Regions from separate parts of the Pseudocitrobacter sp. 73 genome, predicted to be linked through region 2. Evidence: riboswitches for the same ligand, from Rfam matches in the RefSeq annotation. Region 2 holds a riboswitch; each other region holds the start of a gene.
The links. A riboswitch is a leader RNA that binds a small molecule or an ion and turns the genes downstream of it on or off. The one in region 2 is predicted to bind thiamine pyrophosphate.
Positions count from the first base shown of each region.

Region 1: another riboswitch for thiamine pyrophosphate. It lies ahead of thiM (hydroxyethylthiazole kinase); the one in region 2 lies ahead of thiB (thiamine ABC transporter substrate binding subunit).
Region 3: another riboswitch for thiamine pyrophosphate. It lies ahead of tenA (thiaminase II); the one in region 2 lies ahead of thiB (thiamine ABC transporter substrate binding subunit).

Region 1 covers NZ_VTZO01000006.1:290,293-300,388, forward strand. The annotation lists gene F0Q32_RS06380 (adenine deaminase) at 1-312, shown strand, start outside; gene F0Q32_RS06385 (NCS2 family permease) at 313-1,656, shown strand; gene thiD (bifunctional hydroxymethylpyrimidine kinase/phosphomethylpyrimidine kinase) at 1,848-2,648, opposite strand; gene thiM (hydroxyethylthiazole kinase) at 2,645-3,430, opposite strand; TPP riboswitch at 3,465-3,562, opposite strand; fluoride riboswitch at 3,659-3,726, shown strand; gene F0Q32_RS06400 (universal stress protein) at 3,804-4,226, shown strand; gene crcB (fluoride efflux transporter CrcB) at 4,242-4,616, shown strand; gene F0Q32_RS06410 (LysR family transcriptional regulator) at 4,613-5,521, opposite strand; gene F0Q32_RS06415 (zinc-binding alcohol dehydrogenase family protein) at 5,626-6,633, shown strand; gene F0Q32_RS06420 (RcnB family protein) at 6,764-7,078, shown strand; gene apbC (iron-sulfur cluster carrier protein ApbC) at 7,121-8,230, opposite strand; gene metG (methionine--tRNA ligase) at 8,366-10,096, shown strand, end outside.
Region 2 covers NZ_VTZO01000009.1:295,360-305,455, reverse strand. The annotation lists gene F0Q32_RS10965 (DUF5339 domain-containing protein) at 199-480, opposite strand; gene F0Q32_RS10960 (sugar efflux transporter) at 789-1,967, opposite strand; gene sgrT (glucose uptake inhibitor SgrT) at 2,053-2,205, opposite strand; gene sgrR (HTH-type transcriptional regulator SgrR) at 2,293-3,948, shown strand; TPP riboswitch at 3,985-4,077, shown strand; gene thiB (thiamine ABC transporter substrate binding subunit) at 4,108-5,091, shown strand; gene thiP (thiamine/thiamine pyrophosphate ABC transporter permease ThiP) at 5,067-6,674, shown strand; gene thiQ (thiamine ABC transporter ATP-binding protein ThiQ) at 6,661-7,407, shown strand; gene F0Q32_RS10930 (DedA family protein) at 7,447-8,214, opposite strand; gene araC (arabinose operon transcriptional regulator AraC) at 8,344-9,189, opposite strand; gene araB (ribulokinase) at 9,528-10,096, shown strand, end outside.
Region 3 covers NZ_VTZO01000011.1:19,065-29,160, forward strand. The annotation lists gene lysC (lysine-sensitive aspartokinase 3) at 480-1,841, shown strand; gene F0Q32_RS13345 (VF530 family DNA-binding protein) at 1,942-2,220, shown strand; gene F0Q32_RS13350 (glycoside hydrolase family 10 protein) at 2,286-3,614, shown strand; gene lysM (peptidoglycan-binding protein LysM) at 3,700-4,143, shown strand; TPP riboswitch at 4,222-4,324, shown strand; gene tenA (thiaminase II) at 4,389-5,072, shown strand; partial or broken gene F0Q32_RS13365 (ABC transporter ATP-binding protein) at 5,069-5,798, shown strand; gene F0Q32_RS13370 (ABC transporter permease) at 5,795-6,547, shown strand; gene F0Q32_RS13375 (ABC transporter substrate-binding protein) at 6,570-7,505, shown strand; gene mqo (malate dehydrogenase (quinone)) at 7,647-9,308, opposite strand; gene F0Q32_RS13390 (bestrophin family protein) at 9,784-10,096, opposite strand, start outside.

The DNA.
Region 1 (10,096 bases), on a different contig from region 2:
ATTGCCAGCGGCGGCGGGATGGCACTGGTGCAGCATGGCGAGTTAGTTGCCCACGTGGCGATGCCGATTGCCGGGATGCTCTCCGATCTACCGGCCCCTGACCTGGCGGCCGCATTCCGAGACCTGCGCGAGCGTAGCGGTGACATTGCCGACTGGCAGCCGCCGTATCGGGTATTTAAGGCCATTGAGGGCACCTGCCTGGCCTGTAACGCCGGGCCACATCTGACGGATTTGGGGCTCACCGATGGCGCAACGCGTCAGATTGTTGACCCCGTTATTCACTCTTCGCATCAGGAAAGGAGCGCCGACTAAATGGCCGACCACTCAATCAATACGCCTGCCTCTGAGAGCTGGCTGGAACGTTGTTTTGCCCTACGCGCTCGCGGAAGCTCTGCACGTACCGAATGTCTGGCGGGTATCACGGGGTTTCTTGCCGCCGCTTATCTGCTGGTGGTGATCCCCGGACTGCTGGCTGCGGGCGGGATGGACAAAGGCGCGGCGACCACTGGCACCATTTTGGTGTTTGTTGTCGGCACGCTGCTGATGGCGTTTTATGCCAATCTGCCGTTTATAGTTGGCCCGGGGATTGGCGGCTCGGTCTTAGTCGGAGTATCGCTGGCCGGGAACGCCGGAATTGGCTGGCCGATTGGGCTGGGAATTGCCTGCTGGTCCGGCGTGCTGTTCTTCCTGCTCACCCGTTTTGGCCTGCGTGAAGTGGTTACCCGCTCGGTGCCGCAATCCATCAAACTGGGGTTGACGGCGTCTATCGGTATTTTTGTTGCCCTGCTCGGTTTTCGTAATGCCGGGTTGGTACTGGCAAGCGCCAAAAACAACGCGTTGATGCTGGGCGATTTTCTTTCGCCGGGTGCGCTGGTGGCGCTGTGCGGGCTGTTTCTGGCGATTGCCCTGCAGGCACGTCGTATTCCTGGTGCTATCCTGTGGGCGATTCTGTGTGCGACGCTGGTGGGTATCCCGGCGGGCGTCACGCACCTGCCATCCAGCTTTATCGCCCTGCCCCATTCATTAACACCGGTGTTTGCGCAGGTGGATATCATTGGCGCGCTGAATATTGCTTTCCTGCCTTATCTGTTTGTCTTCTTCGCCTCGGAGTTTTTCTCAACCATGGGCACCACGCTTGCCGTCGGCGGTGAAGCGGGACTGCTGGATGAAGAAGGCAACATGCCGCACATCAACCGCCCGTTTATAGTTGACTCCATCGCTGCCGCGCTGGGCCCCTGGGTCGGCATTCCGGCCGCGACGGCGCTGATTGAGTCCTCAGCCTCGGCGGAAGCAGGCGGTAAAACCGGCATGACTGCGCTTGCCGCCGCCATCATGTTCTTGCTGATGCTGCTGTTCACCCCCGTTGCGCTGATGATCCCCAAAGAAGCCACTGCCCCGGCGTTGATCCTGATTGGCCTGAATATGTTTAGCGGCCTGCGCAAGGTGGATTTGGCGAATTTCACTGACGGCTTACCGGTACTGATGATGGTGATGATTACGCTTATCGCCAACAGCTTCGGGACAGGTATCGCGGGTGGATTGCTGTTCTATGTGATGATTAAAACCATTGCCGGGAAGTGGCGTGAAATCCCTCTCGGCTTGTGGATTCTGGCGATACCGCTGGTGTATTACTTTGCCACGCTGGTGCGCCATTAATCAGGCATTCATCAAGCGCGTTTTGGTGGTGTCGTGCGGGTATTTGCCTGATGCGGCGCAAACGCCTTATCCGGCCTACAAAACATTGCAAATTCAATGCATTGTGCACACTCTGTAGGCCTGATAAGCATAGCGCCATCAGGCAATTTTGCATTTGCTATCCGTCCAAATGCGGGCTTTTCAATGTGCTATTACCACCAGGCGTGAAAATGGTGCACCGGGCCAATACCACTACCAACTTCCAGCGTATCGGCCTGGGCCAGCGCGGCTGAAAGCCAGGTTTTCGCTTCCTGCACCGTGTCGCCCCAGTTGCTATGGCGTGGGCGCAGTGCCGCCAGCGCGGCTGATAATGTACAACCGGTACCGTGGGTGTTTTTGGTCATGACGCGCGGCGCGGTAAAACGCAGCTCGCCGTCGCGGGTGAACAGCCAGTCGGGGCTTTCCGCATCATCCAGGTGACCGCCCTTCATAAGCACTGCGCCACACCCCATCGCCAGCAGCGCGCGACCCTGTTCCAGCATTTCACGCTCATTACGCGCATGCGGCGCATCCAGCAGTGCCGCCGCTTCCGGCAGATTCGGCGTAATTAACGAGACCTGTGGCAGCAGACGTTGACGCAGGGTTTCAACCGCCGCGGGCGATAACAGCGCATCGCCGCTTTTGGCCAGCATGACCGTATCCAGCACCACATTTTCCACCCGATGGCGCTGTAATCGCTCCGCCACGGCTTCAACGATATCAGTTTCTGCCAGCATACCGATTTTGGTGGTATCGATGCGCACATCGTTAAACACGGAATCCAGCTGTGCGGCGACAAAATCCGGTTCAATACGATAGACGGACTGCACACCATGGGTGTTTTGCGCCACCAGCGCGGTGATCACCGAACAGCCATATGCACCCAATGCTGAGAAGGTTTTCAGATCAGCCTGAATCCCTGCCCCACCACTTGGATCGGTACCCGCGATCGTTAATGCGTTAATCCGTTTCATGCCAGTGCCTCCCCATTCAGTGCATACAGTGCATCAAGAAATGCCGGGACAAAACTGCCCGGTCCGTTATCGACCGCCGCACGACTACCGGCCAGTTTCATCAAGGCGCAGGCAGAGGCAACGTTATCCAGCCTGTCGCCCGGTAGCGCACAGCTTGCCGCGACGACCGCAGACAATGCACAGCCCGTCCCCACTACGCGGGTCATCAACGGGTTGCCGCCCGTTATCGCGATAACGCGTTGTCCATCGGTGATGTAATCCACTTCGCCCGTCACCGCCACAACGGTATTGATCTGACGCGCCAGAGCCTGCGCCGCCGGTAGCGCAGCAGCGGCGGTATCGGTGGTATCCACGCCGCGCCCGCCCGCGCTCATTCCTGCCAGCGCCATAATTTCGGAGGCATTCCCCCGAATGGCGGCAGGTTTTAAGGTCAACAGATCGTGGCAAAATTCCGTGCGCAGCGTTAACGCACCCACGGCGACAGGGTCGAGAGTCCAGGGTTTACCCGCCGCGTTCGCACTCAGCGCAGCGGCTTTCATCGCCTGCGCGCGCGGCTGCGTTAACGTGCCAACGTTTATCAATAACGCATCAGCAATGGCAGAGAATTGCGCAGCTTCCTGCGCATCAATCACCATCGCGGGGGATGCGCCGAGCGCAAGCAGTACGTTGGCGGTGAAGGTCTGCACGACGTCGTTTGTCATACAGTGAACAAGGGGGGCGTGATGACGAAAAAGATGTAACGAATGCGCGATTTGCGCAGGGCTAAGCGGCTCAGCTTGCATGGTTTGCTCCTGCCAGAACGTCCAGAAGCAATGACCTGACGGTCTCTGACTTCCCTACGCTGGCATTATCCAGATCAGGTGGTACGGGTTTTTCTCAGCCTTCACTGTGGAAGGGCACCCCGAGTCATTAATACAACAAATTCGTGTATCGCAGCAGGTTACGGCAAGTGCCGGGCGGAAGCAAGCCGCACAAACTATTTGCATTCCCCCCATCATCGGTCCAAAATTATTCACAAAGGTGATGGCGTTCCACCTTTCCCAACCGCCCTGCTGGGGCTGATGACGCCTGGTATACCCTCTTAACATGGAGGTATGTCAGGCTGTCTTTCGTTCGAAGACCCGCGCATACCTCGCAACCTGACGAGGTTTTTTTATGCCTGTTTACAACCATGCTCTGGTGCTGATCAACAGCAGTCTTGATGGCATTCCCCTGCTTGATCACGCCGCAAAAATGGCGCAGGAGAACGCGATGACGATAACCATCGCGCACATCAGCACCGATTATCGCGCCCTCAATTATGTCTCCGACAGCCTGATGGATGATGTGGTTTCGCAGGAAGTCATTCAGGCCAAAGCCCTGTTGAGCGAGCTGGCGGAATCCGTTTCGCTACCGGTACAAACGCTGGAACTGGTCACGACCCGTCGCTTTGAGGATGTCGAATCCTGTATCCGCGATCGCCGTATCGATCTGGTCATCGCCGGGCATCACAATCGCCTGCTGGGCGTGCTCGCCTCCCACTCCCTTGAGTACATCAACCATCTGACGGTGGATGTGCTGATCAAACATTTAGCATAAGGATTTACGCGCGTGATGTATCGTTCATTACTGGCCGTTATTATTGGTGGCTCTACCGGGTGTGTCATTCGTTGGTGGCTGTCGATGAAGCTCAACAGCCTTTTCCCCAGCCTGCCGCCGGGAACATTGGTGGTTAATCTGGTCGGTGGTTTCATTATTGGCGCGGCGCTGGCGTTCTTTTTGCGCCAGCCGCAACTGGACCCGGCATGGAAGTTACTGATCACTACCGGTCTTTGCGGTGGGATGACGACCTTTTCCACCTTTTCGGCGGAGATCGTCACCCTTTTGCAAAACGGCAACTATCTGTGGGCGATGATTTCGGTGATGACTCACGTGGTGGGATCGCTCCTGATGACCGCTGCCGGATTCTTTTTGATGACGTTGGTTTAGCCCCTGCGCTGCACCAGCGCTTCACAGCGTTCCTTCACCGCCTCATACAACAACCGCACCGCAGGCGAGAGCTGCTTGCGATGCGGGCAAATCATATTCAGCGGCACACCGTCGCCCTCGTAGTCCGGCAGCAGCAATTTCAGTCGCCCCTGAAAGACATCTTCACTGACGTCGAGCCAGGACTTATTGGCAATACCTTCCCCGGCAATTGCCAGTCGGCGAATCACTTCTGCATCATCGCTGATAATTGTGCCGTTTACCTGCACCTCGTGAGTTTCTCCCCCGGCGGTAAGCGTCCAGCGATCAAACAAACGACCTCGCAGCACATACGTCAGCGCATCACACTTTTCTAAATCAGCGGGCGTTGCCGGTTCGCCATTTTTGGCGATCCACTCTGGCGATGCGACCAACACGCGTCGATTATCCGGTGCGATGGGCAGCGCAACGTACGACGCATCCTCATTGGTGCCGTAGCGAAATGCGACATCAACCGGATCTTTAAACACATCCGTCACCTGGTCCGAGAAAAGAATGCGCAGCTTAAGCGCCGGATGACGCAGGCGAAACTGGCGGAAAATACCGAGTAGCAGGTTTCTCCCGAGGTCCGAAGGCACCGCAATTTGCAACGTACCGCGAATTTCATCATCCGGCGTTTGAATCTGCTGGAGCCCGGCCTGCATTGTTTCCAGCATTTGGGTGGCGTAAGGCAGCCAGGTTTCACCCTCTGGCGTCAAGCGCAGGCTACGGGTTGAGCGGGCAAACAGGCGAATATTGAGCGCCGTCTCAAGACGTTTAATGGCGGAACTCACCTGGGCAGGTGGCAGACCCGCCTCGCGCGCCGCGTCGCTGAAACTGCTCAATGCCGCCGCACGCACGAACAGGGTTAAATCTTCCAACCTGAGCATTTTCACTCCTCAACGATAAGTCCTGTCGCCGTGAATGGATTTTTCCGGCAAATATCATTGGATAGTATCATTCTTACTGTTTACCCAACATCACAGAGGTGGTTATGAAGGCAATTGCGATTACTCAGGCGGCTGGCGCGCACGGCAACATTGATGCATTAGAAGAAATTACCCTGCCCGTCCCGGTGGCGGCAGGCCATGATTTGCTGGTAGAAGTGAAAGCCATCTCCGTTAACCCGGTCGATACCAAAGTGCGTGCCGGGTTTAGCGGCGACACGCCGCGTGTGCTGGGCTGGGATGCTGTCGGTGTGGTGAAATCCGTTGGTGAAGCCGTCACTCTGTTTAAAACTGGCGACGAAGTCTGGTATGCGGGGGCGTTAACTCGTCCCGGCAGTAACAGCGAATTCCAGCTGGTCGATGAGCGAATTGTCGCGCTCAAGCCACGTTCGCTGGATAACATTTCTGCTGCCGCCCTGCCGTTGACCTCCATCACTGCGTGGGAACTGTTGTTCGACCGTTTAGGCATTCAGGAAAACGGAAATGAAGGCGACGTACTGCTGATTGTCGGTGCTGCGGGCGGTGTCGGTTCCATCCTGACCCAACTGGCGCGCAAGCTTACTAAAATGACGGTGATCGGCACCGCATCGCGCCCTGAAACGCAGAAATGGGTAGCGGACGCCGGGGCTCATTACGTTATCGACCACAGCAAACCGATCGCCGAAGAACTGATCCGCCTCGGTATCCCCGCAGTGACGCATGTCGCCAGCCTGACGCACACGGATAAGCACTATTTACAGTTGATTGAAGCGCTCGCCCCACAGGGGAAACTGGCTCTAATTGACGATCCTGAAACCCTGGATGCGCGTCCGTTAAAAACCAAAAGCATCTCGCTGCACTGGGAATTTATGTATACCCGTTCGATGTTTGAAACGCCGGATATGATTGCCCAGCATCAGTTACTGACCCGCGTGGCCTCGCTGATTGATGACGGCGTAATCAAAACCACGCTGGGCGAGAAGTTAGGTGCGATTAGCGCCGAGAATATTCGTCAGGCACATCGCCAGCTTGAGACCGGTAAAACGATGGGTAAACTGGTACTGGAAGGCTTTTAAGGCCGAGCTGTTACATTTTTTACGAAAAAACTCATTCTGTGATACAAAAGAACGTCGATCTGCCTGTCAATTTTAAGAGAAAAAGGCAGACTCTACACCCTTGAGCATTCTGGTTATCGTTGGAGAAAGAATGGGTAAATATAAATTATGGCTTCTGGCTGGCCTGATGGCCGCCGGAACCGCCTTCGCCGCTCCAGGTACGGGCATTCAGAAGTATGAACTGAAAGAGTTTGTCGCGGATTTCACCCACTTTAACATCGGGGACGCCGTTCCGGAGATGTACCGTACTGACCAGTACAACATCAAACAGTGGCAGCAGCGTAACCTGCCCGCGCCAGACGCGGGAACGCACTGGACCTACATGGGCGGTAACTACGTGCTGATTTCTGACACGGACGGGAAAATCAGTAAAGTTTACGACGGCGAAATCTTCTATCACCGTTAATGAAAGGGGCGCATAACCCGCCAGGGTTATGCGCCTGATCGCTTATACCGCGCGGAAGGCAATTTCGCCGGGGATCACTTCACCCTGCCAGTAAAGTTGGGCAGCAGTTAAATCCGCCAGTCGACGATAAATCAGGGTAAATTCGCTATCCGGACGATTCACCACCGTTGGTGTGCCTTTATCCAGATCTTCACGCAGGCTGATGTGCAGCGGCATCTGACCCAGCAACTGGGTATGGTATTTCTCCGCCAGTTTCTCTGCGCCGCCGGTACCGAAGATAGGTTCGTGGTGACCACACTGGCTGCAAATATGCATGCTCATGTTTTCAACGATGCCCAGCACCGGCACTTCTACTTTCTCAAACATCACGATGCCTTTTTTGGCGTCAATCAGCGCGATGTCCTGCGGCGTAGTGACCACTACCGCGCCGGTGACCGGAATGTTCTGTGCCAGCGTCAGCTGAATGTCACCGGTACCCGGCGGCATATCCAGCACCAGATAATCGAGATCCGGCCATAAGGTTTCCTGCAACATCTGCATCAGCGCCTTGCTGGCCATGGGGCCACGCCAGACCATCGCGTTATCATCGGTGACCAGATAACCAATAGAGTTCGTTGCCAGACCGTGAGCCATTATCGGCGCCATATGGGTGCCGTCTGGTGAAGTCGGACGCTGATTTTCCGCGCCGAGCATGGTCGGAATTGACGGGCCGTAGATGTCAGCATCGAGAATACCGACTTTCGCCCCTTCGGCTGCCAGCGCCAGCGCCAGGTTAACGGCTGTAGACGATTTCCCGACTCCGCCTTTACCAGAACTGACGGCAATGATGTTTTTCACACCATTCACGCCCGGCTGGTTTTTAACGCGCTTCAGCGTGGCGATATTGTGGGTCAGTTTCCAGTCAATGGCATTCGCACCGGTAATACGAAGCAGGTCAGCACTGCATTGCTCTTTCAGTTCTTCAAACGCGCTGTTCCAGACAAACGGCATTTGCAGCTCAATGTGCACGGTGCCATCCAGCAGCGCCACATGATGTAACGCCTTCAGCGTGGTGAGATTATGCTTCAATGTTGGGTGCTGAAAATTAGCCAGCGTCCCGGCAACCATCGCGCGCAGGCGCTCGGGGGATGTGGCCTGGGATTGAGAACTCATCCCGACTCCTTTGTTCTTGTGAGTAAAACTTCGTTGAACAAGTTTACCTGAAAGACCGCGGTTTGTGCTTACTTAATAATGCCCCTTTTGGTAATATCGAAAACCCTTTTCACTACATAAGAAGTAATGTTCATTATGACTCAAGTCGCGAAGAAAATTCTGGTAACGTGCGCTCTGCCGTACGCCAACGGCTCAATCCACCTCGGCCACATGCTGGAGCATATCCAGGCTGATGTCTGGGTCCGTTACCAGCGAATGCGCGGCCACCAGGTAAACTTCATCTGCGCGGACGATGCACATGGCACGCCGATCATGCTGAAAGCTCAGCAGCTCGGGATTACCCCGGAGCAGATGATTGCCGAAATGAGTCAGGAACATCAGACCGATTTTGCTGGCTTCAACATTAGCTACGACAACTACCACTCGACGCACAGCGACGAAAACCGCGAGCTGTCGGAGCTTATCTATGGTCGCCTGAAAGAGAACGGTTTTATCAAAAACCGCACCATCTCTCAGCTTTACGATCCGGAAAAAGGCATGTTCCTGCCGGACCGTTTTGTGAAAGGCACCTGCCCGAAATGTAAATCACCGGACCAGTACGGCGATAACTGCGAAGTGTGCGGCGCGACCTACAGCCCAACCGAGCTTATCGAGCCGAAATCGGTGGTTTCCGGTACGACGCCGGTGATGCGTGAATCGGAACACTTCTTCTTTGATCTGCCTTCCTTCAGCGAGATGCTGCAGGCATGGACCCGCAGCGGCGCGTTGCAGGAGCAAGTGGCGAACAAAATGCAGGAGTGGTTTGAATCCGGCCTGCAACAGTGGGATATCTCACGTGATGCGCCATACTTCGGCTTCGAAATTCCGAACGCGCCGGGCAAATATTTCTACGTCTGGCTGGATGCGCCAATCGGCTACATGGGTTCTTTCAAAAACCTGTGTGATAAACGCGGTGACACCACAAGCTTTGATGACTACTGGAAGAAAGACTCCGATGCCGAACTGTATCACTTCATCGGTAAAGATATCGTCTACTTCCACAGCCTGTTCTGGCCTGCCATGCTGGAAGGCAGTAACTTCCGTAAACCCACTAACCTGTTCGTGCACGGTTATGTAACGGTGAACGGTGCGAAGATGTCAAAATCGCGCGGCACCTTCATTAAAGCCAGCACCTGGCTGAACCACTTTGATGCCGATAGCCTGCGCTACTATTACACCGCCAAGCTCTCTTCACGCATCGATGATATTGACCTCAACCTGGAAGACTTCATCCAGCGCGTGAACGCCGATATCGTCAACAAGGTGGTTAACCTGGCATCGCGTAACGCCGGCTTTATCAACAAGCGTTTCGATGGCGTGCTGTCTGCTGAACTGGCCGATCCTGAACTGTATAAAACCTTCACCGACGCGGCTGCCGCGATTGGCGAAGCCTGGGATAGCCGCGAGTTTGGTAAAGCGATTCGTGAAATCATGGCACTGGCTGACGTGGCAAACCGCTACGTTGACGAACAGGCACCGTGGGTGGTCGCGAAACAGGAAGGCCGCGATGCCGATCTTCAGGCTATTTGTACCATGGGGCTGAACATGTTCCGTGTACTGATGACCTGGCTGAAACCGGTACTGCCTTCACTGACCGAACGTGCTGAAGCGTTCCTCAACACCACGCTGGAATGGGATGCCATCGCCCAGCCGCTGCTGTCGCACAAGGTGAACACCTTCAAAGCGCTCTACAACCGCATCGAAACCAAACAGGTTGAAGCGCTGGTTGAAGCGTCGAAAGAAGAAGTGAAAGCCGCTGCGGCACCGGTCACCGGCCCGCTGGCGGACGATCCGATTCAGGAAACCATCACCTTTGACGATTTCGCC
Region 2 (10,096 bases):
CGGAAACTTCTTCCGGGCTAATTTATTTTCGCAACAAATACACTATAAATATTTTTATTGCCGAACCGAATACTGAACCATCGGTATGAATATCAGTTTTCGAGATTAATCCAGAGAAGCATTCTCAGTAATTAACGCAGTTAATACACTGGTATTTGACAGAGAATGATCTTTTTATAGATTAATACACACTACGTATTATTTAATTCCCAGGGCCTTTTTCATTTGTGCCAATGCCTGCATGCCTTGCTGGCAACCTTTGTCCTGATCGGCGTCTGGCAACCCTTCCAGTTGCTTACGCGCAGCATCAAGTTGAGGCTTAACCGCGTCCATTTGTTGCTTGGCCTGATCGCTGGTTTTTGCTGCCTGTTCAACAAGCGCATCAACATCTTTAAAATAATTCTGACAAGTCTCTGTCAGAGCAGCAAATGAAAATTGAGATGTCATCAGTAAAACAGACAATAAAAAAAGCTTTTTCACGTAATCCTTCCTCGATTATTAATCCATGTGCAGTAATGAATGATGCGAGGAAGATAGTAATATACAAGAAGTTATAAATCTGCACCCGGCAAAATTATTCGGAATTCATTTAGTTTTCATCGTAACAAATCAATTAATAGCAAATGAACCAGCATTCACATGAATACATTCAATCAATACCAATACGCCTCTGGTGAGAGACTCAATCATCCCAGTCATGTAGATCGGTACATGGCTGGGATGAGTCGTCAGGCGGCACTGCGAAGGATGGAGAGAGACACGCATGCCATACGCATAGCCACTTTCAACTAGACATCCTTCACCCGGCTGGTCATAAACAGCGTCACCAGCGAAATACCGGCAATCACCCAGTACACCATCGCGTGTCCATAACTTTGCGCAATGGCCCCCTGAATCACCCCGGCCAGGATCACGCCCGTTGAAATACTGTTGGTAAACAACGTCGTCGCTGACCCCGCACGGCCCGGCATCAGGTCCTGGAACCACAGCATGCCAATCCCGGCGACAATCCCGATAAACACCGCGTTAAACAGCTGCAAAATCAGCAGCGCCGTTTCGCTGTGGAACAGAATCAACCCGATATAAAACAGCACGCCAAACGCCACCGATGTCACCATCATACGACGCTTGCCAAAGCGTTTAACGTAATACCCCGCAAGGATCATCGCCGGAATTTCCAGTCCGGCGGCGGTCCCCATCAGGATCCCGGCCAGTTTATCCGGCAGGCCGAGATCGCTGCTGATCCACAACGGCATGTCGATGATATACATGGTGTTGCAGGTCCACATCAGCGTTGAGGCGATAAACAGCATCCGCACGTTAGGGTCATTCCAGCCGCTGACCTGGGTAATTTCAACGTCCGCCGCCTGCTCAATTCGCGCCACTGAAGGCAACATTAGCGCAATCATAGCCAGGCTAATGGCAAAAATCCCGGCGGCGATGGCGAACATCATCGTAAAGCCGTAATTCAGCGCCAGCATAAACGCCAGCGGTGGTCCAATGACCCATGCCAGCGAGAGCTGGGCACGCATCACCGAGCTGAACATCACCACTTCCCGCGCCGAACTGTCGGCATATTCGCGGGCCAATGCAAACAGTTGCGGCATCGCGGCGTTGGCAATAGACGCGAGCAAAACGCCGCAGGTGATCAGTGTTAAATAGTGGCGATTAAACGCAAACAACAGCGCGTTTCCCACCGCCATCAGGCAGCAGAACATAATGAGCTTGCGACGATCGCCCTGGCTATCGGAGCGTTTCGCCAGCCACAGGCTGACCAGTATCCCGGCGATGGCGTTCACCGTGTAAAACAGCCCCACCCAAAACGGCTGAGCGCCGACTTCCCGGCTGAGAAACAGGCTCAGCGTCGGCGCCTGCAGCGCCCCCGCTACGCCCATCATAAATGCCACCAGCATAAAGGCCGCGTAGACACCGTTGAGACGTCGTCCCATCGTCATAATCCAGAGCATGAGAAATCCTTTAGCGCGCGAGAAATAAAAAAAGCCAGCAGATAATACCTGCTGGCAAATACTCAGTCACACATGATTTGGCGATTTAGTGTTCAGAGGTCGAGCGCGTAACCTCCCACTGCATCAGGTTATCAAGCATTTTGTACCGCATCCCTGCCATCTGGCGGGCCAGCCAGGAAACATGACGTGTTGCGTAAAAATAGCGCTGATAAAACTGACCTGTGGTTGACCTCATCATATTCACCTCCTCACTTCATCGAAGAGAATTATTGGCTTAATATAGGGATTAATAAATTGCTGAGTTTTTATCAGGAGTTCCCCTTTTATGCCTTCTGGTCGACTGCAACAACAATTCATCCGTCTGTGGCAATGCTGCGACGGCAAAGCGCAGGAAACGACGCTGAACGAACTGGCGGAGCTGCTGAGCTGCTCGCGTCGCCATATGCGAACCCTGTTAAACACCATGGAAGCGCGCGGCTGGCTGACCTGGGAAGCCGAGGCCGGGCGGGGTAAACGTTCGCGTTTAACCTTCCTTTATACCGGTCTGGCATTGCAGCAGCAGCGTGCGGAAGACCTGCTGGAGCAAGACAGAATCGACCAACTGGTACAACTGGTGGGCGACAAATCGACAGTGCGACAGATGCTGGTTTCTCATCTGGGGCGCAGCTTTCGCCAGGGGCGGCACATTCTGCGTGTGCTCTACTATCGCCCGATGCAAAATCTGTTGCCCGGTACGGCGTTACGTCGATCTGAAACCCATATCGCGCGACAAATTTTCAGTGCCCTGACGCGCATAAATGAGGAAAACGGGGAACTGGAAGCCGATATTGCGCACCACTGGAAGGAAATATCCCCTTTGCACTGGCGCTTTTATTTGCGTCCAGGTATTCATTTTCATAATGGTCGCGAACTGGAGATGGAAGACGTCATCCATTCTCTGGAACGCATTAACAGGCTGCCCCTTTATTCTCACATCACTCAAATCGTATCGCCGACCGCATGGACGCTGGATATTCATCTCTCACACGCGGACCGCTGGCTACCGTGGCTGCTCGGTCATACTCCGGCAATGATCCTGCCGCACGAGTGGTCATCCATGCCACATTTCTCCCGCCAGCCGGTAGGAACTGGCCCTTATGCGGTTGTGCGCAACAACCAGAACCAGCTCAAGATCCACGCCTTTGAGGAGTACTTCGGTTTTCGCGCACTTATTGATGAGGTAAATGTCTGGGTGCTGCCGGATGTCGCGGAAGATGTTAGCTGTGGGCTGACGTTACAAGGCACGACGCAGAGTGAACAGGCCGTTGAGAGCCGTCTTGAAGAGGGCTGTTATTATCTGCTATTTGACGCTCGCGCCCCGCGCGGCGCCAACCTCAGGGTTCGTCAGTGGTTAAGCCACGTGCTCTCTCCAGCCAACCTTCTCTACCACGCCAGCGAGCAGTATCAGCAGTACTGGTTCCCCGCTTACGGATTGCTGCCACGCTGGCACCATGCGCACAGTAAAACCAGCGAAAAACCGGCTGGCCTGGAGCGGGTCACCCTCGGCTTTTACCGTGATCACGTTGAGCATCGGGTCATAGCCGAAATAATGCGAAAACTGCTGGCAGAACACCATGTTACGCTTGATATAAACGAAGTCGATTACGATCAGTGGCACAGCGGAGAGGTGGTTAGCGATGTGTGGCTGAACAGCGCTAACTTTACCCTGCCGCTCGATTTCTCGCTGTTTGCGCATCTTTGCGAAGTGCCGCTGCTCCAACACTGCATCGTGCGCGACTGGCAGGCAGATATCCGGCAGTGGCATGCGGGGGAACTGGATCTCCCCACCTGGTGTAAACAGTTGCTGGAACATCAGGCCATTGTGCCACTCATCCACCACTGGTTGCGCATTCAGGGGCAACGGAGTATGCGCGGCGTGCGTATGAACACCCTGGGCTGGTTCGACTTTAAATCCGCGTGGTTCGCCCCTCCGGATCCTTAGCGCTTTTGATTTATTCACGTAATCATTACAATAGCGAGCTACTCAACGGGGTGCAGAAGTCTGCTGAGATTAAACCCGTCGAACCTGATCCGGATAACGCCGGCGGAGGGATTTGAGGCCAACTCAAAATCCTTTGCCACCTGCTTACTGAGGTGCAAAGTGTTAAAAAAATGTCTGCCGCTGCTGGCGCTTCTCGCCCTGCCAGCTTTCGCCAAACCGGTGCTCACGGTTTATACCTACGACTCTTTCGCCGCCGACTGGGGCCCTGGCCCGGTGGTGAAAAAAGCCTTTGAAGCCGACTGTGACTGCGAGCTGAAATTTGTGGCGCTGGAAGATGGCGTTTCACTGCTCAATCGCCTGCGTATGGAAGGGAAAAAAAGCAAAGCCGACGTGGTGCTGGGCCTTGATAACAATTTGTTGCAAGCCGCCAGCCAGACAAAACTGTTCGCCAAAAGCGGCGTTCCGGCTAGCGCCGTCACCGTTCCTGGCGGCTGGAAAGATGACACCTTTGTTCCCTTCGACTACGGCTATTTCGCTTTTGTTTATGACAAAAACAAACTGAAAAATCCGCCGAAAAGCCTGAAAGAACTGGTCGAGAGCGACCAGAAATGGCGCGTGATTTATCAGGACCCGCGCACCAGCACACCGGGCCTGGGCCTGCTGCTGTGGATGCAAAAAGTGTATGGCGATAAAGCACCTGAAGCCTGGCAGAAACTGGCGGCGAAAACCGTCACCGTGACCAAAGGCTGGAGCGAAGCGTATAGTTTATTCCTGAAAGGGGAAAGCGACCTGGTGCTGAGCTACACCACCTCTCCGGCGTATCACATTATCGAAGAGAAAAAAGATAACTACGCCGCCGCCTCCTTTGCCGAAGGGCACTACCTACAGGTAGAAGTGGCCGCGCGTACCGCTGCCAGTAAACAGCCTGAACTGGCTGAAAAATTCCTCAAGTTTATGGTTTCCCCGGCCTTCCAGCAGGCCATTCCGACGGGTAACTGGATGTATCCGGTGGCTGACGTGACGCTGCCCGCAGGCTTTGCGGCGCTCGCTAAACCGAAAACCGCACTGGAATTTACCCCGCAGGACGTCGCCGCACAGCGTCAGAACTGGATTGCGACATGGCAACGCGCCGTCAGCCGTTAATTCCCGGCTGGATTTGGCCTGGCACAACGGCGGCGACGCTTATCGTCGCCGTGGCGCTGGCCGCCTTTCTGGCGCTTTGGTTTAGCGCCCCGGAGGCCAGCGGGAAGATGCTGCTGGCAGACAGCTATCTCTGGCACGTCGTGCGCTTCTCCTTCTGGCAGGCGTTTCTCTCCGCGCTACTCTCGGTTGTGCCTGCTATTTTTCTCGCCCGCGCGCTCTATCGCCGTCGTTTCCCTGGCCGAGAAATTTTGTTGCGCCTGTGCGCCATGACGCTGATTTTGCCCGTGCTGGTCGCGGTATTCGGCATCCTCAGCGTCTACGGGCGTCAGGGCTGGCTGGCACAGATATTCACATCACTCGGGCTGGAATGGCATTTCTCGCCTTATGGATTACAGGGAATCCTGCTGGCGCACGTCTTCTTCAACATGCCAATGGCGACCCGCCTGCTGCTTCAGGCGCTGGAGCAAATCCCCGGCGAGCAGCGCCAGCTTGCCGCTCAGCTTGGGATGCGTGGGTTTAGCTTCTTTCGTTTCGTGGAATGGCCCTGGCTGCGTCGGCAAATTCTGCCCATCAGCACGCTTATTTTTATGCTTTGTTTTGCCAGCTTTGCCACCGTGTTATCGCTGGGCGGCGGGCCGAAAGCCACGACGATTGAACTGGCGATTTATCAGGCGCTCAATTTTGATTATGACCCGGCGCGGGCGGCGATGCTGGCGCTGATCCAGATGGCGTGCTGCCTGACACTGGTGTTAATTAGCCAACGTCTGAGCAAAGCAATTGCCGTCGGTAATACGCAAATGCAGGGCTGGCGCGACCCGGACGATCGTTTACACAGCCGCCTTAGCGATGGCCTGCTGATTACGCTAGCGCTGCTGTTGATGCTGCCGCCGCTGCTGGCGGTATTGGTCGATGGCATCAACCCGGCGATGCTCAATGCCCTGCTACAACCGCCGCTCTGGCAGGCATTGTGGACCTCACTGCGCATCGCCGTCGCCGCTGGCGTACTCAGCGTGGTGTTGACCATGATGCTGCTGTGGAGCAGCCGCGAGCTGCGCGCGCGTAATGCACAACTCGCCGGACAAACGCTGGAACTGAGCGGCATGTTGATTCTTGCCATGCCGGGGATTGTGCTGGCGACCGGCTTTTTCCTGCTGCTGAACAACACCGTCGGCCTGCCCGATTCCGCCGATGGCATTGTGATTTTCGCCAATGCGCTGATGGCCATCCCCTACGCGTTGAAAGTGCTGGAGACGCCGATGCGCGATATTACCGCGCGTTATACACCGTTGTGTGAGTCGCTGGGGCTGGCCGGTTTTAATCGTCTGAAGGTGGTGGAACTGCGCGCGCTAAAACGCCCTCTGGCTCAGGCGCTGGCTTTCGCCTGCGTCCTGTCGATTGGCGATTTCGGTGTGGTGGCGCTGTTTGGCAATGATGATTTCCGCACACTGCCGTTTTATCTTTACCAGCAAATAGGCTCTTATCGCAGCCAGGATGGCGCGGTGACCGCCCTGCTTCTGCTGCTGCTCTGTTTCCTGCTTTTTACCGTGATTGAAAAACTCCCGGGACGCCATGCTAAAACTTAATGATGTTACCTGGCTTTATCAGCATTTACCGATGCGTTTTAGTCTCTCCGTGGCGCAGGGCGAAACCCTCGCCATTCTTGGGCCGAGCGGGGCGGGGAAAAGTACGCTGCTGAATCTGGTTGCCGGATTTCTGACGCCAGCCAGTGGTGAAATTGTGATTAACGGCGAGGCACATACCCGCACGCCACCCGCACGTCGCCCGGTATCAATGTTGTTTCAGGAAAACAACCTGTTCAGCCACCTGAACGTGCAGCAAAACATCGGGCTGGGGATGTCGCCTTCGCTGAAACTGAACGACACGCAAAAACAGACGTTGCAGGCTATCGCCCAACAGATGGGCCTTGAGTCCTTGCTGACGCGCCTGCCCGGTGAGCTTTCCGGCGGTCAGCGTCAACGCGTGGCGCTGGCGCGTTGTTTGGTCCGTCAGCAGCCGATTTTGCTGCTGGATGAACCTTTTTCCGCCCTCGACCCGGCGCTACGTCAGGAGATGTTGCAACTGGTGAAAGCGGTATGTGAACGTGAGCAGATGACGTTGTTGATGGTGTCGCATAGCGTGGAGGATGCCGCGCGAATTGCGCCCCGCGCGATCGTGGTGGCCGACGGACGCATTGCGTGGGATGGCGAAACGACGGCGCTGCTGAGCGGGCACGCCAGCGCGTCGCACTTACTCGGTATCGCTGCGTCGGCTGGCGCTTCGCTTACACAGCCTACTCGTTCCAATCAATTGTTGTAGGCCGGATAAGGCGTTTACGCCGCCATCCGGCAAACTATGCTATAGCCCAACCACCTTGCATAAAATTTCAATGTAAACAGGCATTAACGGATGCCGGATAGCCGCCACCAGCGCCACCACACCAATGCCAAGCATTAACGGGGCCACCCACAGTAAACGCTGGCGCGGAAGATAGTCGGACAAACGATCTTTCGCTGCTTTTCCGCTACGCCATAAGCGCCAGCAAAGCCACGCAGCAATCCACAGCAGCAGCGCCGTGCCAAGCAGCAGCCACTTAAAGCCGCCGCTTTGCATATCCGCAGGAATATCAATCGCGGCACCCGCCAGAATCCCCGGCAGGAAGTAAATCGGCGGCCAGAGCAGGCAACCAATAATGTTCGGCGGAATAAACTTCGATACCGGCAGGTCGAGCATTCCGGCAACCATCGGGACCACCGGGCGCGTTGGCCCGACAAAGCGCCCGACCAGAATGGTGAACATGCTGTGCTGATGCAGCGCGTGCTCAGTTTTATCCAGTAGCGCCTTGTTCTTTTTCATAAACGACCAGCGATGCAGCGGTTTCTTAAAGCGCCAGCCAAGCCAGAAGGAGATCCAGTCGCCCAGCAAACACCCCACAATACCGACCAGCCACGCCTGCCAGAAATTAAGCTCGCCGCTGCCAATCAGCGCCCCGAGGCCCGCCATCATCACCGTACCCGGCAAAATCAGACCGACCAGCGCTAATGATTCGAGAAAAGCCACCAGCGCGACCGCGACAAGTGAATAGGTCGTGGACTGGGTAATAAAGTGTTCCAGCAGTGCTTGCATAGTGTGTCCGGTTTGAAAACGAATCGGGGATTCTGGTCATCACCCCGACTTTCGTCAAGCCATCAATTGTCTGAATAGTTTACTGGCAATGACGCTTTCCGACACACCGCCTTTCCTTTTCTTTACTTTTTATTCACACCCTGCACGGAATTCACTTGGGCTGGCACCGGTACATTTCTTGAAAACGCGAGAAAAATAGAGCTGATCTTCAAAACCTACGTTACGCCCCACGGTAGCAATCGGCATACGCGTGGTGCTGAGCAGCAGTTTCGCCTGGCTGATGCGTTGATCTTCACGCCAGCTCAACACGCTGACACCAAGCTGCTGACGAAACAAATGCGACAGACGCGACGGCGACAGGCAAACATGCTGAGCTACGCTTGCGATATCAAAATGGCTATCAGCCAGGTGATCGCTGATATACTGGCAGGCATCGCGTACCCGGTTATCCATCGGCGGATGCAGCGATTCATTAATGGCTTCCATACGTCGCAGCAGAAGCTGCTCCAGCAGGTTGATCGCCAGCAACTCGGAGTAACGCCCAACGCCCTGCCCGGCATCAATAATTTGCCCAAAAAGCGCGGAAATCGACGCCTGATGCGCTTCATCAGGGCGGAAAAAACCGGTTTGCGCATGAATGGTCGGCCAGTTCAGCCATTCATGCCAGTAGGCGCGGGGGCGGAAATAAACCCACTGGTGATACCATTCGCTGGCGTCAGGATGACGCCCGTAGTGATGAATTTCGCCTGGCGGAAAGAGCAGCATATCGCCTTCGCGACAAATAAACTGCTGCCCCTGATTTTCAATTATTCCCTCCCCTTTAACCGTCAGATTAAGAATAAACCCCTTCATGCCCAGCGGCCGGTCGATAAAGAAATCGAGATACCCTCCGGCATCAATCGGCGTCAGCCCGGCGACCAGGTGCGCGTTAAAGGAGTAACCCGGCAGCAGGGGATCGTTTTGCAATTCAGGCATTTTCAGTCTGATCTCCGCATGTTGTGAAGAAACCAATTATCCATATTCACGTTTTCACCCTTCCCGGCGACCTGTGCAAACCATCACCGCTCACGATAAACATTTAACCCCGCGACAAGCCGCGATTTTGATAACAATTCCGCGAGAGATACGGTTTCTGGCGTGTAACAGAAGTGTCTATAAAGACGGCAGAAAAGTCCACATTGAATATTTGCACAGCGTCACACTTTGGGATGTGACAGCAAAATTATCCATAAGATTAGCGGTTCCTGCCTGACGATTTTTCCGGGCCATCGCTAGTGTTAACACATCCTGTTTTATTACGATGGAGTGACACGATGGCAATCGCAATTGGCCTCGATTTTGGCAGCGACTCGGTCCGCGCCCTGGCAGTGGAGTGCGCGAACGGTGAAGAGATCGCCACCAGCGTTGAATGGTATCCGCGCTGGCAGGAGGGCCGCTTCTGCGACGCCCCGAATAACCGTTTTCGCCACCACCCGCGCGACTATATTGAGTCGATGGAAGCGGCGCTGAAAAGCGTACTGGCGCAGCTCACCGACTCCCAACGGGCTGATGTCGTCGGAATTGGCGTCGACAGCACCGGTTCAACCCCTGCGCCGATTGACGCCGACGGCAACGTACTGGCGCTGCGCGACGAGTTCGCCGAAAACCCGAACGCCATGTTCGTGCTGTGGAAAGACCACACCGCCGTGGAAGAAGCCGAAGCCATCACTCGCCTGTGCCATCAACCGGGCAAAGAAGACTACTCGCGCTACATTGGCGGTATCTACTCCAGCGAATGGTTCTGGGCCAAGATTCTGCACGTCACTCGCGAAGATAGCGCGGTCGCACTGGCTGCTGCATCGTGGATTGAGCTGTGCGACTGGGTTCCGGCCCTGCTTTCCGG
Region 3 (10,096 bases), on a different contig from region 2:
ATTTTTCCCTTCTGAATCAGTATGTAACGTGGGGTTCTGCTGTTCGCATACTTTAAAAATCGTTACCATTTCAGGCAAAATGTAACTGATGAACAAAACACGCACAACGTCATGTAAACCATCACATTGTCATGGCTTTATGCTTTCTTTACACATTTTTACTATTAATAACGTTCAGGAATTGCTGATAAGGCATTCTTTTTAACTGGTTTATCGATAAATATAATAAAAACATCGATCCTAAAAGATAAATCACTTACTATGGCGCGCTTATTTGCACTACACGCTAATAAATGAACTAATGCGCATCACACCGGTAACGCGTAAGAGGCATACACGTTATCGACAACGGGATGTATATCCTGGGTTGTCACCAGAAATGTTCGCGGGCGGACATTTCGTAAGGCGAAGTCACTTCCCTTATGCCGAGAATGAAAATTTTCTAGCCATCTTTTATGGCGCCCTGATATGAGATTGTTATGACACGCATTTATCCACAATTCGTCGTTGCCAAATTTGGCGGTACCAGCGTTGCTGACTTTGACGCGATGAATCGCAGTGCCAGTATTGTTCTTGCAGATGAACAGGTACGCCTGGTCGTATTGTCTGCCTCCGCCGGTGTCACTAATCTGTTAGTCGAGCTTTCTGAAGGTCTGGAAAGCGGCGACCGTATGGATAAAATCGATACTCTTCGTACCATCCAGTACAACATTATTTCCCGCCTAAAACAGCCAACGGTTATCAGTAAAGAAATAGATCAACTGCTTGATAATATTGCTCGTCTTGCTGAAACCGCGCAGGCAACGCCATCGGCTGCATTAAGCGATGAATTGGTGAGCCACGGCGAACTGATGTCGAGCCTGCTGTTTGCTGAAGTGCTTCGCGAACGCGAGGCCCAGGCTGAATGGTTTGACGCGCGCAAAGTGATTCGCACCAACGACGTTTACGGTTGTGCGGAACCGGAACTTAGCCAGGTCGCCGAACAGGTGGAAATGCACCTGCGTCCGCGTATCGAACAGGCCATCGTGATCACTCAGGGCTTTATCGGTAGCGATCACGCCGGGCATACCACGACGCTGGGGCGCGGCGGCAGCGACTACACCGCATCCCTGCTGGGCGAAGCGCTACAGGCATCACGCGTCGATATCTGGACAGATGTTGCGGGTATCTACACCACTGACCCTCGCGTTGTGCAGCAAGCCCAGCGTATCGACCACATCTCGTTCGCTGAAGCCAGCGATATGGCCGCCTTTGGGGCGAAAGTGCTGCACCCGGCAACGCTGTTGCCCGCGATGCGCAAGAATATACCGGTATTTGTCGGTTGCAGTAAAAATACCGCTGCAGGCGGCACGTTGGTGCGTCGTGAAACCGAGAATCCGCCGCTTTATCGTGCGATTGCCGTTCGCCGTAAGCAAACCTTGTTAAGGCTGCACAGTCTTCACGCGCAGCCAGCCTATGCCTTTTTTGCTGAGATGTTCGCTATTCTGGCACAGCATCAGGTGGATATTGATCTGGTTACGACCTCGGAAAGCAGCATCGCGCTGGCACTCGATCCCACCTGCGCGACATCCGGGGAAGATCACACCTTGACCACGTCACTGCTGACGGCGCTCTCCTCCCACTGTCGGGTTGAGATTGAAACCGGGCTGGCGCTGGTGACGCTGATTGGTAATCAGCTTCATCAGGGGACAGGGGTGTGTCGTGATGCCTTCGCCGAACTGGACGAACATGCGGTACGCATGATTTGTCACGGCGCATCCAATAATAATCTCAGCTTCCTGTTGCCGGGCGACACTGCCGATAGCGCCGTCGTTGCATTACACCGCAGGCTGTTCGAGTAAGCGAAATCAGGGGCGTTTCGCGCCCCTTTTCATTTCATTGCTGCAGTGCCCGCTTTCTTGTACCCTTCCCGCTTCTTTGCGCACACTTTATCGGATATTCATGACCGCTCAACATTCGAAAGATCCTTTGCACGGCGTTACGCTGGAGATGCAAATTAATGCCCTGGTGGCTCGCTACGGTTGGGAAAAACTGGGCAAACTGGTAAACATTAACTGTTTTAAGAATGACCCTGGCGTGAAATCCAGCCTCAAGTTTTTACGCCGCACGCCGTGGGCGCGAGCGGAAGTTGAAGCGCTCTATCTTGATTCCCTTGAAGACGATGAACCTCAGGACGGCGGATTTAACCCGTGGTTGCAGGGGCGTGACGATAAGATCTGATTCCCTTCCCCTGCAAATCGTAAGAGAATATCGCCTCTCAAGGGACTAGTAGAAAACGGGCGTTTATGATCATCTCTTTGCGGGGCGTCTCCCCGGTCACTCAGGTTAAAAAACTAGGCACGCTGGTTGCCGCGGCATTACTTGTTGTCAGTTGTTCGTCTAAGCCACCGAGTTCACTTGTTACATCGCCAGGCAACACATCAAAGCCCGCCGGTAAAACGCAGCAGAGTAATGAACCGATGCGCGGTATCTGGCTGGCCACGGTCTCGCGGCTCGACTGGCCGCCAGTTAACTCAGTCAATATCAGCAGCCCCGCCATTCGCATCAATAAACAGAAAGAAGCGCTGACGGCAAAGCTCGATAACCTGAAACAACTCGGTATCAATACCGTATTTTTCCAGGTAAAACCCGATGGCACCGCCCTGTGGGATTCCAAAATTTTGCCGTGGTCCGATACCTTAACCGGCAAGATTGGCGAGAACCCCGGGTACGATCCATTGCAGTTTATGCTGGATGAAGCCCATAAGCGCGGCATGAAAGTACATGCCTGGTTTAACCCGTACCGGGTGACAACCAACACCAAACCATCAACGGTAGCTGAGCTGAATCGCACGCTCTCACAGCAGCCCGCCAGTATTTTTGTCCTGCATCGCGACTGGATCCGCACATCAAGCGATCGCTTCGTCCTTGACCCCGGAATCCCGGAAGCGCGCGACTGGATAACCAGTGTTGTGGCGGAAGTGGTGGCAAAATATCCGGTCGATGGCGTGCAGTTTGATGACTACTTCTATACCGAAACGCCCGGCTCAACGCTTAACGATAACCAGACCTGGCGGCAGTATGGCCAGCAATATGCGTCAAAAGCCGACTGGCGACGCCATAACACGCAACAGCTTATCGAGCAGGTTTCACGCACCATTAAGCAGCTGAAGCCCGACGTCGAGTTTGGCGTCAGCCCGGCAGGCGTCTGGCGTAACCGCTCGCACGATCCTTTAGGGTCAGATACGCGCGGTGCGGCCGCCTACGATGAGTCTTATGCCGATACTCGTCTTTGGGTGCAACAGGGCTTGCTGGACTACATTGCCCCGCAGCTCTACTGGCCATTTGCCCGCGATGCCGCGCGCTATGATGTGCTGGCGAAATGGTGGGCGGATGTGGTGAAACCGACCAAAACGCGGCTGTATATTGGCGTGGCGCTGTATAAAGTGGGCGAACCGTCGAAAAAAGAACCTGACTGGGCGGTGAATGGCGGTGTACCCGAGCTGAGTAAGCAGATCGATCTCAATGAATCAATCCCGGAAATCAACGGGACGATTCTGTTCCGCGAAGATAATCTCAATCAACCGCAAACCCGCCAGGCGGTGAATTATCTGAAAACCCGCTGGGGCCATTAATCCCGCCTTTTGTGCGCGACGCAAACCCGGCGTCGCGCACCTCATCTGCTATGCTTACCCTGACATTCTTTACTGGAGAACGGATATGGGACTGTTTAACTTCGTGAAAGAAGCAGGTGAAAAACTGTGGGACAAACTGACGGATTCGCATCAGGACCAGGGCGAAAAAGTTACCGAGCATTTAAAGAAACTCAATATTCCGGGTGCGGATAAAGTTCAGGTGACGGTCGTCGACGGGAAAGCCAGCGTCACCGGTGATGGGCTAACCCAGGAAGAGAAAGAGAAAATTCAGGTCGCCGTCGGTAACGTTGCCGGCGTCAGTGAAGTTGAGAATAACATCACCGCTGCCGATAGCGCGGATGAAGCCACCTACTACACCGTGAAGTCCGGCGATACGCTGAGCGCGATTTCCAAAAATGTGTACGGTAATGCCAATCTGTACAACAAAATCTTTGAAGCCAACCGCCCGATGCTTTCTCATCCGGATAAAATTTATCCCGGCCAGACTTTACGCATTCCTAAAGCCTGATAACAGCACGCTTGCTGGAAGTCATTCCGGTAAGCGTTCCCCCCTCGTTGTATTCACAGAAAAAATATCGTATAAAACCTCCTGTCCGAGGGGTGTCCAGTAATGGGCTGAGATGGCGCAAGCCGAACCCTTAGAACCTGATCTGGGTCATGCCAGCGAAGGGACGGGTTAGCCATCTATTTACACAGCCAATTCCTGTTCTTCCCTCATTGCGCCCGGATCTCCATTTATTGACTGGAGGTCCTATGTCTTTACCCCTGTTTGAAACCGGTCTTTATGGACGCCTTCGTATGCTGGCGGATCACCACTGGCACGATTACGTCGCGCACGAATTTGTCCAGCAGTTGGGTGATGGCACCCTGCCTGAACCTGCGTTCCGCCGATACCTCACCCAGGATTACCTGTTTTTAGTTCATTTCGCCCGCGCCTACGCACTGCTGGTGAGCAAACTGCAAAACCTACCGGAGATGCGCACGGCGACGACATCACTGAATGCCATTCTCAATGAACTGCCGCTACATATCAGCTACTGCCAGCAATGGGGATTAACGGAGTCCGACGTTACGCAGGTCGAAGAAGCCGCCGAAACGGTGAACTACACCCGTTACGTGCTGGATGTGGGGCATTCTGGCGATGTGCTTGATCTGCTCACCGCACTGATGCCGTGCGTGGCAGGCTATGCGGAAATAGGCCTGCGCCTGCTCAACGATCCGGCGACCGTCTTTGAGGGTAATCCTTACGCGCCGTGGATCCGGAACTATGGTGATGAGGACTATCTGGCAGGCGTACAAGCCTCTCTGACGCTATTTGAAAATCTGGCGGCCCAGCGCGGGGGAGAAAGCCGTATCGCTGAACTTTCATCTATCTTCACCACCGCCACCCGGCTGGAAAGCGCGTTCTGGCAAATGGGGTTGAACGCGAAATCATGAAGTCAGTGAATGAATCCCCCGCGATCAGGCTGACAGATCTTACGCTGCGTTATGGCAAAAAGACAATATTCGAGAACCTGAACGTGACTCTCCCGGCAGGGCATTTTGTCTCCTTGCTGGGTGGGTAAAACCAGCCTGCTGCGCATTGTCGCCGGGCTGGCCGCACCCACATCGGGTAGCGTGACGGATGAAAATGGTCGCCCGCTTGCAGGCCGAATCGCCTGGATGGGGCAACGCGATCTGCTCTATCCGTGGTTAACCATTGAAGAGAATGTTTGCCTGGGTGCACGTTTACGCGGAGAAAAAGCCGATCGCGAATGGGCGCAAGAGCTGCTTGAGCGTGTTGGGCTAAGCAGTTATGGCCACGCCCTTCCGCAGACGTTATCCGGCGGGATGCGCCAGCGCGCCGCCATCGCCCGAACTCTCTACGAACAGCAGCCTATTGTCCTGATGGATGAGCCATTTTCCGCGCTGGACGCGATTACCCGCGCCACGATTCAAGCGCTGGCGGCGGAACTGCTGGCTGACCGTACCGTGTTACTGATCACACACGACCCCGTAGAGGCCTGCCGCCTGAGTCATCACATTCTGGTTCTGGCGAAACATCCTGGCGGCATCGATGCCTCCCACGTAATGGCTGGCCTACCGCCACGCGAGCTTGACGATCCTCTGGTTATCCAGAGCCAACGTGAGCTTATGCAACAACTCATTCGGGGGGCACAATGATTTTCTTATCACGTATCTGGCGTGGGATGACGCTGTTTGCAGGCTTAGTGGGGTTATGGTGGCTGGCGACGCTCGGCTCTATCCCGTCATTCCTGCTGCCCTCACCCACGGCGGTCGTTCAGGCCCTGCACGACAATGGTCGTTACCTCGGCTGGCACACGTTGATCACCCTATCGGAAATCGCCAGTGGCCTGGTGATTGGTGTACTGCTTGGAGCGATTCTGGCGCTGTGCATGGTCTTTTCTCCCCGTCTTCAGCGCTGGGTAATGCCGGTGGTATTAACCAGCCAGGCGATCCCGGTCTTCGCCCTCGCTCCGCTACTGGTGCTGTGGTTTGGGTTTGGTATGAGCGCTAAGGTCACCATGGCGGTGTTGATTATCTTCTTCCCGGTCACCTCGGCGCTGTTTGACGGTTTGCGCCGGGTGAGTGGCGATTATCTCGACCTGGCCCGCACCATGGGAGCGTCACGCTGGGCGCTGCTTCGTCATGTGCAGTTAATGGCTGCCCTACCTGCCTTTGGTTCCGGCCTGCGCATGGCGGCAGCCGTTGCGCCCATCGGCGCCATCATTGGCGAATGGGTTGGTTCGGCGGAAGGTTTGGGTTACGTGATGCTCAACGCCAACGCGCGCATGCAGAGTGATATCTGTTTCGCCGCCCTTCTGATACTCGTTTTGATGACCATCTCGCTGTGGATGATCATCGATGCCCTGTTACATCGCCTGATTTATTGGGTTCCGGATAACCATTGAGAAAACTACGATGACAACAAAAATGCTAAAACCTGCTCTCTCTGCGCTGATTATTGCCAGCACCCTTTCGCCAAACGCCTGGGCACTGGAGAAAGTCACACTGGTACTGGACTGGTATATTAACCCGGACCACGCCCCCGTGATGGTGGCACAGCAAATCGGGGCATTTAAAGATGAAGGCCTCGACGTCACGATTATCCCGCCTTCCGATCCGGCGCTTCCTCCGCGCCTGGTGGCGGCAAAACAGGCGGATCTGGCGATCACCTATCAACCGCAGCTGCACTTCTTTGCCGACCAGGGCTTACCGCTAATGCGGGTGGGCACACTCATTAATACGCCGCTGAATACAGTGATTGCGCTGGATAAAAATATTAAATCACCTGCTGATTTAAAAGGGAAAAGCGTGGGCTATTCCGTCAGTGGCATCGAGCAGGCTACACTGGCTACCATGCTGAAACATAGCAATACGCCAGCGGATGCGGTGAAACTTATCAACGTTAACTTCCAGCTAACCAGTGCCCTGCTGACCGGAAAAGTGGACGCGGTGATTGGCGGCTATCGCAACATCGAAGCGCTGGAGATTCAACTTCAGGGGAAAGAACCAGTGGTGTTTAACGTCGAGGATTACGGCGTACCCGCCTACGATGAACTGATTCTGGTGGCGAATAAAGACGCGGCTGAAGAACCGAAGATTAAAAAATTCCTCGCAGCATTGAAAAAAGGCAGCAACTACCTGCATGCTCATCCACAGGAAAGCTGGAAAACGTTCGCCGGCCTGCATCCTGAGCTGAATACCGAACTGAATCAGCAGGCATGGATGAAAACGCTGCCGCTCTTTGCGCAAGATCCGGCAAAGCTGGATAAAGCCCGCTATGAGCATTACGAGCAGTTTTTATTTGATAACAAGCTCATCAAAAAAATAACCCCGGTGGAGCAATACGCCACCGGGGTTATGTGAGCCGTACATCAGATTGCTAACGAAGTGCGCTTTGTTATTGCCGGATGCGGCGTAACCGCCTTATCCGGCCTACAAAATAGCGCTAATTCAAAATAGCGCAGAATTCTTGTAGGCCGGATAAGCGCAGCGCATCAGGTAATTTTACAGCGCCATATCGTGCTGCGGAGACGCTTCCGGCTGCGGCTGTGCTGCCTTAGACGTGACATTGTCACTTTCTTCAGCATTCATTTGAATGACCGGAGGCTTAACCAGTTGCAGCGTCGCAGCGGTATCGTCCCATACCTGTTGCGTCAACGCGCTGTTACCGTTCAGTTCCTGGCCATAGCTTGGCACGATCGCGCGGATTTTGCTCTGCCATTGTTCCGAACTGAACTGTTCCGGGAACATTTTCTTGATCACGTTCAGGGTGATAGGTGCAGCGGTCGATGCGCCCGGAGACGCGCCCAGCAACGCAGAAATGGTACGCTGTTGGTCAACAACCACTTCCGTACCCAGCTTCAGTACGCCGCCTTTGTCTTCATCTTTCTTAATGATCTGCACGCGCTGCCCCGCCTGAATCAGTTTCCAGTCTTCTTTACGCGCCTGCGGATAGTACTCTTTCAGCGCGGCAAAACGGTCGTCATCGCTCAGCATAACCTGGCTAATCAGGTATTTGACGAGGTCAAAGTTATCCAGTCCCACGTGCGTCATCGGCATCACGTTGCTGGTTGTCGTAGTGCTCAGCAAATCGAAGAACGAGCCATTTTTAAGGAACTTGGTGGAGAACGTCGCAAACGGCCCAAACAGCACCACACGTTTACCGTCGATGAAACGCGCATCAATGTGCGGTACAGACATCGGCGGCGCGCCAACGGACGCCTGGCCATAGACCTTCTGCAAATGCGCTTTGGTGATAGCCGGGTTTTCCGTCATCAGGAAAGATCCGCCAACCGGGAACCCTGCATAATTATCAGCCTCAGGGATACCGGTTTTTTGCAGTAATTTCAGCGCCCCACCGCCTGCACCGATAAACACATATTTGGCGTCAATCGCGTGCTCTTTACCGTTATTCACATCTTTAATTGTCACGTGCCAGGAGTTATCGCCATTGCGTTTAAACTCCGTCACTTCAGACGAGGTTTGCAAAGAGAAATTCGGGCTTTTTTTCAGGCTGCCGATCAGCTGTCGGGTAATTTCACCGTAGTTCACATCGGTACCGGCGGGTGTCCAGGTCGCGGCCACTTTTTGCTGCGGATCGCGGCCTTGCATAACCAGCGGAGCCCATTGCTGAATTTGCTGGTGATCGGTGGAGAATTTCATCCCCTGGAACAACGTGGTTTTTTGCAGCGCATCATAGCGCTTTTGCAAATAATTAACGTTGGTGTCGCCCCAGACAAAACTCATATGCGGCGTGGAATTAATAAAGGAGTGCGGCTCACGTAAAATGCCACGTTTCACCTGCGCCGTCCAGAATTGACGCGAGATCATAAACTGCTCGTTAATATCCAGCGCTTTGCTGACATCAATCGAACCATCCGCACGTTCAGGCGTGTAGTTCAGCTCCATATTCGCGGAGTGACCCGTACCGGCGTTATTCCAGCCATTGGAAGATTCCAGGGCCACGCCGTCGAGTTTCTCGACCATGACCTGCTTCCAGTCTGGCTGCAACTCCTGGAGCCACGTGCCCAGAGAGGCACTCATAATACCGCCGCCAATCAGCAGAAAATCGGTTTTTTGTGAGGTTTCAGAATTAGCCCAGGTTGCCGAACTGACAAACAGCGCCACAGAGGTGAGTGAGATAATTGTCTTTTTAATTGCAGGCATAATAGTAATTTCACATAGCATTGATGAAACATGAATAAATATAGTAAAGCATTTTTACGTTATTTTAAAATATCTACAACATTTTTAGCACTATTATATAATTACAGGTTTATTTAGTTATGTAATTAAATAAATTGGCATTAATATTGGTTGGGTAATTTAGAGATGAGGACGTCGCGAGATTCCCTCGTTCCTGTCGAACGAGGGAGTGAACCAGGAGGCTTTACCAGGAGAAGTCCTGGACTAACGATAAGTCCCAGGCGGTGGCAAACAGTGAAATGAAGATGATCAGGTTCACTGCGGTTTCGATTCTTTTTTCCATTTTGATTCTCCTTATGCCGGTTATGACTATCTAACACGGAAAACCTTAATGATTTCTTAATGCTACGTGACCATCATAAGCCGAACGTAACAGGTTATGAATACGAGTATGCCAATAAAAAACGGCTGCGTCCCCCTATTTTACTTTTGCACACTATGTGAGCTGATAATGCTTATCCGCCGTCAGTTTTGCCGGGATCACGGTTTCATCGTTCATTTGCAGAAGCTCTATCTCAATCGCGTTGCAGATAGCGTCCAGCGGCAGATCGTTATCTTCCATACCAAACGGTTCTTCCAGCTCTTCCGCCAGCGTATCCAGCGCGATAAACGTATACGAGATCAACACCGACACAAACGGCGTCATATAGTGCAAATCGACAACCAGCGCGAACGGCAGCATGATGCAAAACAGATAAACGGTGCGGTGCAGAATCAGCGAATAGGCAAAAGGCACTGGCGTATTGGCG